DNA from 4 places in the Streptosporangium sp. NPDC003464 genome. Region 3 is predicted to be linked to each of the others. Evidence: riboswitches for the same ligand, from Rfam matches in the RefSeq annotation. Region 3 holds a riboswitch; each other region holds the start of a gene.

The links. Region 3 has a riboswitch for cyclic di-AMP ahead of ACWDS7_RS17590 (CHAP domain-containing protein). Riboswitches for the same ligand answer to the same signal wherever they lie in the genome.
Region 1: it holds a riboswitch for cyclic di-AMP, as region 3 does, so the genes downstream of both, ACWDS7_RS09245 (hypothetical protein) here and ACWDS7_RS17590 (CHAP domain-containing protein) in region 3, are expected to answer to the same signal.
Region 2: it holds a riboswitch for cyclic di-AMP, as region 3 does, so the genes downstream of both, ACWDS7_RS12330 (C40 family peptidase) here and ACWDS7_RS17590 (CHAP domain-containing protein) in region 3, are expected to answer to the same signal.
Region 4: it holds a riboswitch for cyclic di-AMP, as region 3 does, so the genes downstream of both, ACWDS7_RS25050 (coiled-coil domain-containing protein) here and ACWDS7_RS17590 (CHAP domain-containing protein) in region 3, are expected to answer to the same signal.

The regions. Positions count from the first base shown of each region.
Region 1 is NZ_JBSFPS010000028.1:23,786-27,509, forward strand. Features, by position in the region: gene ACWDS7_RS09240 (histidine kinase) at 1-947, opposite strand, end outside; cyclic di-AMP (ydaO/yuaA leader) riboswitch at 1,624-1,773, shown strand; gene ACWDS7_RS09245 (hypothetical protein) at 2,012-2,599, shown strand; gene ACWDS7_RS09250 (alpha/beta fold hydrolase) at 2,762-3,622, shown strand; gene ACWDS7_RS09255 (hypothetical protein) at 3,670-3,724, opposite strand, start outside.
Region 2 is NZ_JBSFPS010000042.1:14,267-17,990, reverse strand. Features, by position in the region: gene serA (phosphoglycerate dehydrogenase) at 1-614, shown strand, start outside; gene ACWDS7_RS12335 (hypothetical protein) at 927-1,049, shown strand; gene ACWDS7_RS12330 (C40 family peptidase) at 1,113-1,757, opposite strand; cyclic di-AMP (ydaO/yuaA leader) riboswitch at 1,745-1,972, opposite strand; gene ACWDS7_RS12325 (3-isopropylmalate dehydrogenase) at 2,141-3,187, shown strand; gene ACWDS7_RS12320 (branched-chain amino acid aminotransferase) at 3,360-3,724, shown strand, end outside.
Region 3 is NZ_JBSFPS010000069.1:7,882-11,605, reverse strand. Features, by position in the region: gene ACWDS7_RS17600 (oxidoreductase) at 1-108, shown strand, start outside; gene ACWDS7_RS17595 (TetR/AcrR family transcriptional regulator) at 124-702, shown strand; cyclic di-AMP (ydaO/yuaA leader) riboswitch at 1,072-1,207, shown strand; gene ACWDS7_RS17590 (CHAP domain-containing protein) at 1,228-1,932, shown strand; gene ACWDS7_RS17585 (ABC transporter substrate-binding protein) at 2,325-3,677, shown strand.
Region 4 is NZ_JBSFPS010000117.1:22,610-26,333, reverse strand. Features, by position in the region: gene ACWDS7_RS25055 (hypothetical protein) at 1-154, opposite strand, end outside; gene ACWDS7_RS25050 (coiled-coil domain-containing protein) at 994-1,953, opposite strand; cyclic di-AMP (ydaO/yuaA leader) riboswitch at 2,007-2,142, opposite strand; gene galT (galactose-1-phosphate uridylyltransferase) at 2,214-3,293, opposite strand; gene ACWDS7_RS25040 (DeoR/GlpR family DNA-binding transcription regulator) at 3,290-3,724, opposite strand, start outside.

The DNA.
Region 1 (3,724 bases), on a different contig from region 3:
GGGTTGCTGTCCGGGTTGCTGTCCGGGGCGGGGCGCGGGCCGGCGTGCAGGGTGCCGCCGAGGGCGCCGACGGCCCGGCGCAGGGTGGCGAGGCCGGCGCCCGTGCCCAGGCCGGAGACGGTCGCCGGGCCGCCGTCGTCGGTGACCGTAACCACCAGTCGGCCGGTGGCGGCCTCCGCCGCCGGGGGGCCGGCGACGACGGATGTGACCCCCGGGTCGCTGGCCGGAGCGGGCACCGGGCCGGTGGCGGCCGGTGCCGCCGAGGTGTCGTGGACGGCTTCCACCCGGACGTGGACGGCGGCGCCGGTGGCGTAGCGCATCGCGTTCGTCAGAGCCTCGCGGACCACGCGGAAGGCGACCGCGGCGAGTTCGGGCGGCGCGGTGGCGACCGTGCGGTGGTAGGTCACGCCGGGACGGCCGATGAGGAGGGTGTCGATGTCGCCGAGGGCGAAGGTACGGCCGCGGCGGTCCAGGGCGCAGAGGCGGTCGAGTTCGGCCACGGCCTGGCGGCCCGCGTCGGCGGCGTGGGTGACGGCCTCGGCGGCGCGGACCGGGTCGTCGAGGCGGAGGGCGGCGGCCGAGGCGACCACGATCCCGGTGAGCCGGTGGGCGGCCACGTCGTGGAGTTCGGCGGCGAGGCGGTCGCGTTCGGTGATGGCGGCCAGCCGGGGCACGGCCTCGGCGGCGGCCCGGTAGGCGGCGAGCGCCGCACGGTCGGCCCTGCGGCGACGGTGGGAACGCCCGATGGCCCATGCCATCGCGGCGCCGCCCGCCGTGAGCCCTCCCGCGCCGACGGAGTCCTGGAGACTCCCGCCGTGCATGACGGCCACGAGGGTGACGGCCGGCGCGGCGGCGACCGCTCCGATCGCCGCCGGCCCGGCCGTGCCGTACACCGCCAGTGCGTAAAGGACCGTGAGGAGCACCGCGCAACCGAGGGCGATCAGCACGGGCCCACACTACTGTCGGCATCGCCTACGGCCGCGGGTCCCGGGCGGCGCTCACCCGGACGGCGGACCCGGGCCGCCCGCCGGATCCGCCGGGACGCCGGAGCCCGGGGGCTGGGAGAAGCCCGTGGACGGTGGGTGCGGGAGCCGTTGACCGGGCTGGGACCGGTGGCCTTTTCCCGCCGCCGGCGTCGGCGGTGCCGATCTCGTCCCGGTCCTGCGGCGGATGGATGCCATGACCGCGGCTTTGCCCGGGATGGGGACGGGCGTTCCTGGATCTTCCGGAGAGCGGGCACAGGCCCGGCTGATGGGTGTTTTCCTCGACTCATAGGCGTGTACGGAGGTAATGAGGGCCGCCGACAAAGGGCCGGCACGCCGGCCGCGGCCATGGTGAGGGAGATCCCGCCCCTGTCCGCCGAGGGGCCGCATTCAGCCGGGAGAAGGGGCGTATCCCCAGCTCAACAGCTTGATCACTGATAAGCCGTTAAGTAACTCTCCTAACAGTTCCAATGGGGTCGGCGTTCCCGGTAGGCACGGTCAAGGCTTGACCAATGGCCTTTTCTTGGCTGTTGAGGTAGATCTTCTGGGGTTTCCATGGGTTTTGTTTTGCTTTGTCCCTGAATGGGGGGTAGTGTCCTATTCGTGATCGGTTGGCGACCTGCCCTTCAATAGAAGGAGCGGCCGGCCGACGTCGAATCCCGGAGGCCCTCAGGGTCACGGGAACCGGGGACCCACTTCTTGGGGTGAATCCGCCGCGAACGTGCGGCGGTAGGGCAACTCCACCGCCCGAATCCGTCAGCTAACCCGGTAGACGAGATGGAGAGGAGATCACCACATGGGGCACCACGCCCTCTTGCCGCCGGCGTCCACCCCGTTGGTGCCGGCCCTCTAAGACTTCCTCGCCGCGTCCGAACGCGGCCCCCCGCCGCGCTCCGCGTAGCGCCAGCACAGCTTGCTACGCCTCTTCTGTCCTGTGAGCGCGTATCCGCCTGCGCCTCTTCACGGCGCACGCGCCTCCCCGTTCCCTCGCGAAAGAGTCTTTTTACCTCATGCGTTTCTCCCTTGGTATGCGTAAGAACCGTTTCGTGGCCGCCGCCCTCCTCGGTGCGAGTGTCCTGACCTCCTCGGCCGTCGTCTCGGCTCTCCCCGCAGCGGCCGACACCGGCGCCTCCACCCCCGGCTCCGGCTCCGGCTCCGAGGTCGCCCTCCTGAAGGGCTCGACCAAGGCCTCCTACTTCTGGGACGACTCCTCCGGCCGCGCCGGGGACACCGGCCTGCCCGCGAGCGGCAAGCCGATGCAGAAGGGCATGATCGCCAGCCCGAGCTGGCCGCTGATGACCGAGGGTTACGTCGTCTACAAGGGCAAGAAGGCCAAGTTCTTCGTCGGCGACCGCGGCCCCGGCGTGCCCTCCAGCAGCGGTGTCATGATCGACCTCGACGCCAAGACCTTCGCCGACCTGACCGGCGGCACGTTCAACTCCGACACGCTCGGTGTGGACGGCAACGGTGGCATGGGCCACATCAAGGTCGACTACGTCATCACCAAGTGGGGCAGCGGCCCGGGCAAGAAGAACCAGCCCGTGCCGTTCTCCGCGGGCGCGTGGGGCCGGATCGACAACAACCCGGCCACCCCGCCGCAGGTGGTCAACAAGTAACCCCGAGGCTCGCCTCCCCAGCGAGACTCGCCCCCGCAGAAGCTCGCCTCCCGCGAAGACAGGAGCGGACGCCCACACCGGGCGTCCGCTCTTGCTCTCATTTCCACAGAATGACATTCTGTCCGGCATGACCAGCATGGCATCCGGTGCGGCGGGAGCGCCATGACCCGGCGCGCCCGGGCGAACGGCATCGAGCTCGCCTACGACACCTTCGGCGCGCCCGGAGGCCGCCCGCTCCTACTGATCATGGGGCTCGGCGCCCAGCGCATCCACTGGGACGAGGGGCTCTGTGAGCTGCTCGCCGACCGCGGGCACCACGTGGTCCGCTTCGACAACCGGGACGCCGGGGAGTCCACCCACCTCCACGGCGCCGCCGTGCCCGCCTTCGGCGGCGACGGGCAGCCCCCCTACCTGCTGGGCGACATGGCCGACGACGCCGCCGGGCTGCTCGACGCGCTCGGGTGGGAGTCCGCCCACGTGGTCGGCGCCTCGATGGGCGGCATGATCGCCCAGACGCTGGCGATCCGCTCCCCGCACCGGGTGCGCAGCCTCACCTCCATCATGTCCACCCCCAGCGTGCACGCCGCCCCGCCCACCGAGGCCGCGATGGCGGCGCTCATGGCGCTCGTCTCGCCCGACCGCGAGGCGGCCATCCGGCAGTCGCTGCTGACCTGGGAGGTCATCGGCTCGCCGGGCTACCCGCTCGACCGCGAGCGGATCGCCCGGCTGGCCGGGCTGAGCTACGACCGCTGCTACGACCCGGCGGGGACGGCCAGGCAGCTCGCCGGGATCATCGCCTCCGGCGACCGCGCGCCGCTGCTGAAGAACATCACGGTGCCCACCCTCGTGATGCACGGCGAGGACGACCAGCTCGTGCCGCTGCCCGGCGGGGTCGCCACGGCCGAGGCGGTCCCCGGGGCCAGACTGATCACCTTTCCCGGCATGGGCCACGACCTGCCGCGCCCGCTCTGGCCCGAGTTCGTCGCCGCGATCGACGAGCTCACCTCCGCCGCCGAGCGTTGAGCTCCGGTACGGCCCGCGCCTCCCGGGGCGCAAGCCGTACCGGAGGATCAGATTTCGAGCTTCTCCTCGATGCCGCGCATGTTGTGCCGCGCGAGCGCCAGG
Region 2 (3,724 bases), on a different contig from region 3:
GCCTGCCGCTGGCCGAGAAGCTCGGCCGGGTCTTCACCGCCCTCGCGGGCGAGGTCGCCACCAGGCTTGACGTCGAGGTCCGCGGTGAGATCGCCTCCCAGGACGTCCGCGTGCTGGAGCTGGCGGCGCTCAAGGGCATCTTCACCGACGTGGTCGAAGACTCGGTCACCTACGTCAACGCCCCGCTCCTGGCCAAGGACCGCGGCGTGACCGTCGAGCTGGTCACCAGCTCCGAGAGCCCCGACTGGCGCAACGTCGTCACCGTCCGCGGCGTGCTGGCCGACGGCCGCACGGTCTCGGTCTCGGGCACCCTGTCGGGCCCGCGTCAGATCACCAAGATCGTCGAGGTCAACGGCTACCAGATGGAGATCGAGCCGACCGACCACCTGTCGTTCTTCACCTACACCGACCGCCCCGGCATCGTCGGCGTCGTCGGCCGCATCCTCGGCGACCACAGCATCAACATCGCCTCGATGCAGGTGGCCCGGGACGCGAAGGGCGGCAAGGCCCTCATCGCGCTGACCGTCGACTCCGCCATCCCGGCCGACGTGCTCGACGTGATCGGCGCCGAGATCGGCGCCGACAGCGGTCGCTCGGTCGACCTGGCCGACTAGCGCGCACGGCGACGGCTGCCGTCCCCGGGAAGCCGGGGGCGGCAGCCGTTGTGCGTCTCAGCATGTGAGAAGTGTGTACGGAGTGCGGGACGGTGTCCGTACGGGCAGGTAACCTGGCAGGAAATGCGCCAGGTTCTCGCACTCATTACCTGCCGCGGCGGGGCCTGACAGGGCAGGCCGGCAGCCCGCCGCGGTGTGGCGGCGCACGCCGGCCCCGCGCCGCCGGTCCGCGATCCGGACCCGCGGCACTCAGGCCCGGTCCGATCCGTGACCGGAGTCCGGACCATCTCTCCCTGCCCGCATGCGACCGAGATGAGAATCGCCATGTACGACATGTATCCCTGGAACCGTCCCGAAGACGCCGAAGACGAGGCCGCCGACGCGCTCCAGACCGCCCTGGACCGCCGCGACAACGGGGGCGCTCCCACCCGCTAGCCGGGTAGGGCTCTCATCCCGACCCGCGGGGCGCCGGTCCGGGTGACCGGCGCCCTCCGGGGATCAGGGGGTGGCCTGGAGCATCGTGGGGGCGGGCTGGGCCGCGAGCTTGGCCTGTTCGGCGGCGAGCTTCACGCCCGCGCGGTCGGGGCGGACGCCGCCGACGAACGTGCTGCGACGCCAGGAGTTGAGCTTCTCCTCCTTGACCACGTCGCCGGTCTGCGGGGCGTGGACCATGTAACCCGGCTTGGTGATCATGCCGACGTGCCCGAGATTGTGGAAGAAGACGAGGTCGCCGGGCTTGAGGTTCTTCCAGGAGACCTTCTTGGAGAACGCCGCGTACTGGTCGGCGGCCACGCGGGGCAGCTTGATCCCGGCGGCGCCGTAGGCGCGGAGCATCAGGCCGGAGCAGTCGAAGCCGCCGTTGCCGGTGCCGCCCCAGACGTAAGGCGTGCCGCGCTTGGACATGGCCCACTTCACGGCCTTCTTCCAGGCGGGCACGGGAGCATCCTTGGTGACGATCTCCTTGAGCTTGGGCCCGGTGAGCGGCGCGGTGGCGGTGACGGGGGCGGGGGCGTCGGCCTTGGGAGAGTCGGCCTTGGGGGAGTCGGCCAGCGCGAGGGACGGGGTCGCGAGCACGGCGGCGCCGGCGACGAGCAGGGACAGGACGCGGGGGTGAATCTTGCCGGACAGGATGGTTCCTTCCATAGGGCCGGCCGGGTTAGCTGTCGGGCTCGGGCGTGGAGGCCGCCCTACGGCGCGCGAAGCGCTGATTCGCCCCAAGGGATCCGTGAAGGCGGCTCAGGACATGGCTCCGCCAGGCGAAGCGCGGAGTCCTGGGCGGCCGTGGGTCCCGGAAGTGGTTCCCCGGCTCCGCGCAGGCCGAAGGGGGGACGGCCCGGCGGATTAGGCATCGGTTCGAATGCAGAGGACCATAACGAAACTTAACGAAAGGGTCAATACGTCGCAAAAGCGGACAAAGGGATCATAAGAGCCAGGACAGCTGTGGATCATGAGGTCCCGTACGCGCGAAAATGTCCGATGGGTGAGATCGGTGTTCGATTACCGAGACGGACCGGTAAGGTGCCTGCATGGATTCGCGCAACATTCGTCTGGCAGTCATCCCCGGGGACGGGATCGGAGTCGAGGTCGTCACCGAGGGCCTGAAGGTGCTCGAAGCGGTCGGCACGAAGGTGGAGACCGTCACCTACGATCTCGGCGCCAAGCGCTACCACCGGACCGGTGAGACCCTTCCCGACGCGGTCCTGGACGAGCTGCGCGGATACGACGCGATCCTGCTCGGCGCGATCGGCGACCCCAGCGTGCCGCCGGGCATCCTGGAGCGCGACCTGCTGCTCAGGCTCCGCTTCGAGCTCGACCACTACGTCAACCTCCGTCCGGTCAAGCTCTTCCCCGGCGTCGAGACCCCGCTGGGCAAGGCCCGCCCCGAGGACATCGACATGGTCGTCGTCCGTGAGGGCACCGAGAGCCTCTACGCGGGCGCGGGCGGCGTGCTGCGCCGCGGCACCCCGCACGAGGTCGCCACCCAGGAGTCGCTGAACACCGCCTTCGGCGTCGAGCGCGTCGTCCGCTACGCCTTCGACAAGGCGCTCGGTCGTCCCCGCAAGAAGCTGACGCTGGTCCACAAGACCAACGTGCTCACCTACGCCGGTGACCTCTGGGCCCGCACGTTCGACCGGGTCGGCCTGGAATACCCCGACGTCCAGACCGACTACTGCCACGTCGACGCGGCCTCGATGTTCTTCGTCACCCAGCCGGAGCGGTTCGACGTGATCGTCACCGACAACCTCTTCGGCGACATCATCACCGACATCGGCGCCGCCGTCGCCGGCGGCATCGGCCTGGCGGCCAGCGGCAACATCAACCCCGACCGGACCGCGCCGAGCATGTTCGAGCCGGTCCACGGCAGCGCCCCCGACATCGCGGGCCAGGGCAAGGCCGACCCGACCGCCACGATCCTGTCGGTCGCCATGCTCCTGGACCACCTCGGGCTGGCCGACGAGGCCGCCAAGGTCGAGCAGGCCGTCGCCGACGACCTGGTCGAGCGGCTCACCGGCTGGACCGGCCGGACCACTCACGAGATCGGTGACGACATCACCGCCCGAGTAGCCGGCTGACAGAGCCGCCTCCCCCACCCAGACGCGTCTGGCGGCTCACAAGAGCTGTCAGGCGCGTCTTTGTTTATCCCGGCAGTGCCGGTTTTCGACACAGATGCAGTAGTTTCCCGTTACCTGGGTCCATCGCAGAATGGATCCAAGGGCAGACCGCCTCAAGAGAAGGATCTCCGCCATGACCACCGCTCAGAAGCTCAGCTTCGACGTGCAGCTCTCCGACCACGCTCGCACCGCAGCCGAGCGTGAGCAGGTACTGGCGAGCCCCGGGTTCGGGCAGGCATTCACCGATCACATGATCTCGATCGACTACACCGAGGGGGAGGGCTGGCACGACGCGCGGCTCACGCCGTACGGCCCGCTGAGCCTGGACCCGGCGACCGCGGTCTTCCACTACGCCCAGGAGCTCTTCGAGGGCCTGAAGGCCTACCGCCAGGAGAGCGGCGCGATCGCGTCCTTCCGGCCCTACGCCAACGCCGCCCGCTTCAACCAGTCGGCGGTGCGGATGGCCATGCCGGAGCTGCCCGAGGAGGCGTTCGTCGA
Region 3 (3,724 bases):
CTGACCCCCTCGCCCAAGGCGCTGGACGAGAGCGTGGCCCGGCGGCTGTGGGAGACGTCGGAGGAGCTCACGGGCGTACGATTCAAGGCGATCACACAGCACTCGTGACCCACCGGAGGCACCTTGCGTCTCGACCCCAGGCGAGAGCGGGCGATTCTCGACGCGACCATGGAACTGCTCTCCGAGGTCGGGTTCGACCGCATGTCCGTCGACCAGATCGCCAGACGGGCCAGCGCGAGCAAGGCCACGATCTACCGCCGCTGGCCGGGCAAGGAGGCCCTGGTGGTGGACCTGGTCCGCAACCATCTGAAGATCGACGTCGCGCCGCCGCCCGACACCGGATCGATGCGCGGTGACCTCGTGGCGGTGGTGGCCGGGTTCTGCCGGATCCTGGAGCAGCAGCACAGCCTGGTCTTCGGGCTGGTGCCCGCCCTGCTCACCACCCCCGCCCTGGCGGCCGCCCTGCGCGAGCACGTGCCGCGGCCCGACATCACCGGCACCACCCCGCTGCTCGACCGCGCCCGCGAGCGGGGCGAGCTGCCGGGACCGGTCGATCCCGGCGAGATAAGGACGGTCACCGAGGCCCTGGTCTGGCACCGGCTGCTCATCACCGGCAAGCCACTGGACGAGGGCTTCGTCGAGGAGACGGTCGACCGGGTGCTGATGCCGCTGATCCATGCCTGGACCGGCCCGAAACAATGATCGAAAAGGGTGTTTTCGCAGGTAAAGCGGCCTTCTTTTAAAAGATCTACGATGATGGTGAAGCCCTGGGACGGAGCGGGGGCGGCACGGCGGCCCTCCGGCGGCGCCGCCGCCCGCGAACCCCTGCCACACAGGCGTTTCCGGCTCCGCGCCGGCCGGCGGGCGCGGGCCCGGCGATCTTGAGGGGGACCAAGTCTTCCCCCTCGAATCGGACGTATTCCCAAGTCAAGGCAATGTGCCCCACTTGTAATCGTTTGTCCGGTTCACGTAGCTTCTACTCATTCCTGGTGAACGCCTAGGTCAACCGAGGCCTACACGTTGCCATCACATTGCCCGACCGTGCTCCATCGGAACGGATCACTCCGCCGGTGAGCACGGCCGCCGAATCCGCGAGTCTCGCGGAACCGGGGAACCACGTTCTTGGGGTGAATCGGCGCCTGCGCGCCGTAGGGCACTTCCCAGCCCGAACCCGTCAGCTAACCCGGTAGGCGGCATGAGAAGCGAAGCAAGGAGTCACACCCCCGCATGGCCAAGAACCGCCTCACCCCCAAGACCCGTCACCTGGCCCGCATCGTTCTGGGCGCCTCCATCGCCCTGGGTGGCACCGTCGTAGCAGTCCCCGCCGCCCTGGCGGACACCCCCGGGCAGGCCCCCGTCGCCGCCCCTCCGGTCGAGGTCTCCAAGACCGCCAAGACTTCCAGGACGCCCCTCCAGGTCCAGGCCGAGCGCCTGCCGAAGGTCACCGCCGCGCAGGTCCTGAAGATCGCCGCCAAGCAGGTCGGCGTCTCGGAGAACGCCCAGGGCGGCGGGACGAAGTTCCAGTCCTGGTACGTCTCCTCCGTCCGCGCCAAGGAGACCGTCGCCCGCGACGGCGGCAACGTGCGGGCCTACGCCAACGCCCCCTGGTGCGCGATGTTCGTCTCCTGGGTCGGCGAGCAGGCCGGCATCCGGCCCACCATGGGCTGGGACGCCTACACCGTCGCCCACGCCCAGTGGTTCAAGGACAACAAGCACTGGGGCAACGTCGCCAAGCCCGGCGCCGTCGTCTACTTCGACTGGAACGGCGGCAAGCGCATCAGCGGGATCGACCACGTCGGCTTCGTGAAGAAGGACAACGGCGACGGCACGATCAGCACGATCGAGGGCAACACCGGCAACGGCAAGGTCGAGCAGCGCGTCCGGCCCAAGTCCCAGGTCGTCGGCTACGGCTACCCGGTCTACAGCGGCTGATCGACAGACGCGCAGGCCGTTTCACGGCCACGGGTCCACAGCCACGGGAAGGGGCCCGGCTCATTCGAGCCGGGCCCCTTCCGGCGTCCCCACCCCGCCGGCGAGGCGGCCTCCCGTACGGAATGTCCTGGTGTGTCACCGTTTGATGGGAGCGCTCCCAAACAGCTATCTGGGGAGTTTGTGAGTTATGCCCCTGTTCATCCGCCCTGAGCAGGCCAGATGTAACGGTTGAGTTTCGGCATATTGACGTCCCGGCTGCCTGTCGTCCACTCTTCGTGGGAGCGCTCCCAAAGCACATTGAGGGAACACCCCGTCGCCGGCCGCGTTTGTCGGGGACCGGTCCGCGATGTCACCTCCCACCGATTCGGGCGACCACCTGAGAGGGGTCCGGAATGTTGAACAACAAGCGGCAGGGCAAGCTCGCCGCGGTCGCGGTCATGGCGGCCACCGCCCTGGCGATCACCTCCTGCGGTTCGAGTGAGCCCGCCAAGCCCGCGGCCGGCGGCGGCAGCTCCGCGCCGGCCGCCGAGCCGGTGACCATCACCGTGCACACCTTCGGCGGCGGCGAGAACTTCGGCTATGACAAGGCCGTGGAGACGTGGAACGCCGCGCACCCGAACATCCAGGTCAAGTACCAGAACCTGACGGACCGCTTCGAGGACGTCTACCTGCCCCAGCTGCTCCAGCGCCTGCAGGCCGGCAGCGGCGCGGCCGACATCATCGCCCTGGACGAGGGCGCCATGGGCCTCATGAAGGCCCGCCCGCAGTTCTTCACCGACCTGGCCGAGTACGGGCTGGACAGCCGCAAGGCCGACTTCCCTGCGGCGAAGTGGGACAACGGCATCAACGCCGACAACAAGCTGTTCGCCCTCGGCACCGACATCGGCGGCATGACCATGTGCTACCGCACGGACCTGTTCAAGAAGGCCGGGCTGCCCACCGACCGAGAAGAGGTCGGCAAGCTCTGGCCGGACTGGAACGCCTTCATGGAGGTCGGCAAGAAGTTCCAGGCCGCCAACCCCGGCAAGGGCGACCCCAAATTCCTCGACGGTCCCAACACCCTCTACAACGTGATCCTGTCGCAGGAGGCGCCGAAGAACGGCAACGTCTCCTACTTCGACAAGAGCAACCAGCTCGTCATCGAGAGCAACCCGGCCATCAAGACCTCCTTCGACACGGTGAAGAGCTTCAGCGAGGCGGGCCTGACCGCCAAGCTCGCCTCCTTCACCCCGCCGTGGAACGCCGCCATCAAGAAGGGCGGGTTCGCCACGATGGGCTGCCCGTCGTGGATGCTCGGCGTGGTCTCCGGCGCGGCCGGTGACGCCGGCAAGGGCAAGTGGGACGTCGCCGCGGTGCCCGGCGGCGCCGGCAACTGGGGCGGCTCCTATCTCGCGGTGCCCAAGCAGAGCAAGCACCCCAAGGAGGCCGCCGAGGTCCTGAACTACCTCACCGGCAAGGAGGGCCACGTGATGGCCTTCCAGGAGGCCGCGGCCTTCCCGAGCTCCATCACCGCCCAGCAGGACCCGGCGGTCAGCGAGCTGAAGAACCCCTTCTTCAACGACGCGCCCACCGGCCAGATCTTCGGCGCCTCCGTCAAGGATCTGCTCCCCACCTTCCTGGGTGAGAAGCACGCCCAGGTGAAGACGTCGGTGGAGAAGGTCCTGGAGGGCATGGACCAGGGCTCGATCCCCTACGGCGAGGCCTGGACGAAGTTCACCGAGGCCGGCGTCAAGGCAGCGGGCTGATCCCCGGCCCGATCCGTACGGGCCCGGCGGCGGCGACCCCGCGGCCG
Region 4 (3,724 bases), on a different contig from region 3:
TCTTCAACGCGAGGTAGGAGTTCTGCAGGGCCTGGTCCCAGTCGACCTTGTCCTTGACGATCTCACCGTAGGTGTCGAAGTCGATGGCCGGGGTGTAGTCCGTCAGTGACACGTGCTCGGGGATCTCCAGCCTGTCCCCCCCAATGTGCGACATCGGGCCGATAGGCGTCGGCGGTGGTCCACCAGGACGATGCCCTGTTGTAGACCAGCACCTGGCTGGGCGCGGTGGCCGAGGCGTCGTCCATGGCCCAGCCGACGACTTTCACCTGGTTTCCCCACCCCGGCTGGTGCTCGACCCTCTCCAGCTCGCCGTACGGAGCCGATGCGAGGGTCAGGGACGGGGCTCTGCCCTCGACGAGCTTGCGCACTCGGGCCGGCCGCTTGAACCCTCGGGCGGCGCGGCGGTGATGTGCAGGTCCACCAGGCCGTCCGGCGACCCCTTCCGCTTCTCCTCCGCCTTCTCCCTCCGCTTCTCCCGCTCCGTCCCCTTTCCGTCGGGCGGCGCCGCCTGTCCGGGCGGCGCTGCCGGCAATGTGACAGCGCGTGCGCTCCAGCGGCGCCGTCCGCACTCCGGGGAGGCTGCCTGGGATGTCCAGCGACTTCAGGACAGCCGGGGACACAAACCGACAGAGCGCCTGGGAGAGAAGAGAAGAAGGTAGATACGTGGAGGCGTCGCAGGTAGTGCTCAACGAGCACTACTCGCCCCAGTCGCTGCAAGTCGCCGCGTGGGATACGCCCACAAACCGGCTGTCCGGGAACGGTTGGGCGCCCCGGCCTGCGCCCGCGCGGCATCGTCCACGCGCGTGGGCAGGTCAAGCCGCTCGGCGGCAAGCAGGAGCGCGTCCTCGCTCCGCCGAGGGGCGGCAAGCCGCGTGACGTCCCGCTTCCGGAAGCGTCGCGCTGCGGCTCGCCGCCCGCATCAAGGTCGCCGCGTGTTCGTCAGGGCCGTCGCCACAGCGGCGCAGGCGCAGGTCAGGACAGGACAGCAGGACGCTAGTACATCGAGATGTGCGTGTGGTCGAAGTGGTTGGCGGTGACGCCGCCGCGGTCGGACATGGGACGCCAGCCGGAGCCGGAGTTGATGCGCTGGCGCCAGATCACGTATTTGACGCCGAGGCTGGCCCTGTTCTTGACGGCCCAGGCGGCGATCTCGTCGCCGAGCTTGACGTGGGCGGCCGAGGGCATCGAGCCGCCGGTGCTCATCATGAAGTCGCAGGCGCGGCCGAGCGGGTGTTCGCCGCCGTCGTTCACGGCCCGGTAGCAGCCGACCGTGTAGGGCAGGGCGAAGCGCTTCTCGATGGCCTCGCGCATGATCCGGGTGCGGTCGGTGATGTTGTCGGCGCCCGTGGGCAGTTGGGGCGCCCAACTGCCGTCGGCCCGGCGGCCGGAGCCCGTGGGGACGAGCGCGTCGAGCTTCTTCTCGATGGCGTCGATCAGCTTCTCGGCCTCCTTGCGCTGGGTGGCCACCGCCGCGGTCTCCTGGCCGATCTGCTCGGTGAGCCGGGCCGCCTTCTCCGCCGCCTGTTTCTTCAGGTCCCGGCTCTGGGCGAAGCCCTGCAGGTAGGCGCTCTGCTGGGCGGTGAGCTGCTGCATGATCGCGGCGCCGCCCATGTCGATGTTGGTGGAGAACAGCAGGGACGGTAGGTCGCCGGTGCTGCTCTGGTAGCGGAGCTGGGCGATGGAGTCGACCTGCTTGTCGGCCTCCTGGTAGGCGGTCTCGGCCTTGCGCAGGTCCGCCTTGGCGACCACCTCCGCGGCCTGGGCCTTCCTGAGGGACTCGCGCTTGGCGGCGTAGGTCTCGATGAGCGTGTCGACCCGCTTGTTCAGGTCGGCCAGTTCGGCGCGGAGCTGGGACTCCTTGGGTTTGGGGGCCGCGCTGCCCGCGGTCTTGGGCTTGGGGGCCGCGCTGCCCGCGGTCGCCGTGCCGGAGGTGAACGCGAGGACCGAAACCACGGAAATGGTCAAGGCCGCATGGCGACGGAACGTGGGGGATAGAGCCGCCACGACTCTCCTCTCCATCCGCCTACCGGGTTAGCTGACGGGTTCGGGCTGGAGGAAGCCCTTCCACCGAAGTGGTTCACCCCAAGTGCGGTGGTTCCCCGGCTCCCGGGCGACGCGCCCGGAATTAGGCATTTCGGACATTAGGTCCGATGTGTGAGGATAGTAGTGGTAAACCCCAGGTAACGCGACCCCAATCTGAGACTAATAAGTGATCATCCTGTGACAACTTCTCGCAAAAGGCGCGCCGCCTCCTCGGGAAGGACGTCGTTCACGAAAGCCCCCATGGCCGACTCCGACCCGGCGAGATACTTCAGCTTGTTCGGCGCCCGCCGGATGCTGAACAGCTCCAGGTGCGCGTAGGAGAGGTCGCGCCCGACGTTCACCGGCGCCTGGTGCCAGGCCGCGACGTACGGCATGACCACGCCGTACAGCCCGTCCAGGCGGCGCAGCACCTCCGTGTAGAGCGGACCGAACGCCGCGCGCTCGGCGGGCTCCAGCGCGCCCAGGTCGGGGACCTGGCGGTGCGGGTAGAGGTGGACCTCCACGGGCCAGCGCGCCGCGGCGGGGACGAAGGCCGTCCAGTGCTCGTTCGAGGCGACCACGCGGATCCCGGCCTCCCGCTCGGCGGCCAGCACGTCGGCGAACAGGTTGCGGCCGGTCCGCTCCCGGTGGCGTCCGGCCGCGGCGAGGGAGAGCTTGGTGCGCGGGGTCACGTAGGGGTAGGCGTAGATCTGGCCGTGGGGGTGGGCCAGGGTGATCCCGATCTCCGCCCCCCGGTTCTCGAAGCAGAACACCTGCTCCACGCCCGGCATCGCCGACAGCTCCGCCGTACGGTCGATCCACGCCTCCATGACCAGGTCGACCTGGTCGGCCGAGAGCGCGGAGAAGGAGGAGTCGTGATCGGAGGTGAAGCAGACCACCTCGCACCGCCCGGCCCCCGGGCGGACCTCGCTCAACCCTCCGACCTGGTGGTATTCGCCGATCTGGGAGGAGAAGGAGGGGAAGCGGTTCTCGAAGACGACCACGTCGTAGGAGGCTGAGGGGACCTCGGTCAGATGGCCGGGGGTCGACGGGCACAGCGGGCACTCACTCGCCGGGGGGAGGAAGGTGCGGCCCTGGCGGTGCCCGGCCACCGCGATCCACTCCTCGGTGAGCGGGTCGTAGCGCAGCTCGGAGGCCGCCGGGCGGGGCGGCAGGTCCCGCTGGTCGATCGCGCCGCGGTCGGCGCTGTCGTGCCGGTCGAAGTAGAACAGTTCCCGGCCGTCGGCCAGGTGGGTGATGGTGCGCTTCATCGGCTCAGCGCCTCGCTCTCCTGCTGCGGCTCGGTGATGATCAGCTCGCCCACCTGGGCGGTGAGCTCGTCGCGGGCTTCCTCCGGCAGGCCGGAGTCGGTGATCACCACGTGGGCCTGGGCCAGCTCGGCGATCGTGCTGATCCCCACCGTCCCCCACTTGGTGTGGTCGGCGAGCACCACCAGGCGGTGCGCGGAGGCGACCAGCTCGCGGTTGGTCTCCGCCTCCAGCAGGTTGGGCGTGGTGAACCCGGCGCGGGCGCTCATCCCGTGCACGCCGAGGAACAGGGTGTCCACGTGGAGCCCGCGGATCGCCGCCACGGCCACCGGCCCGACCAGCGCGTCGGAGGGGGTGCGGACGCCGCCGGTCAGCACGACGGTGCGGTCCGGGCGGGGGGAGCGGTGGAAGACGTCGGCGATCCGGATCGAGTT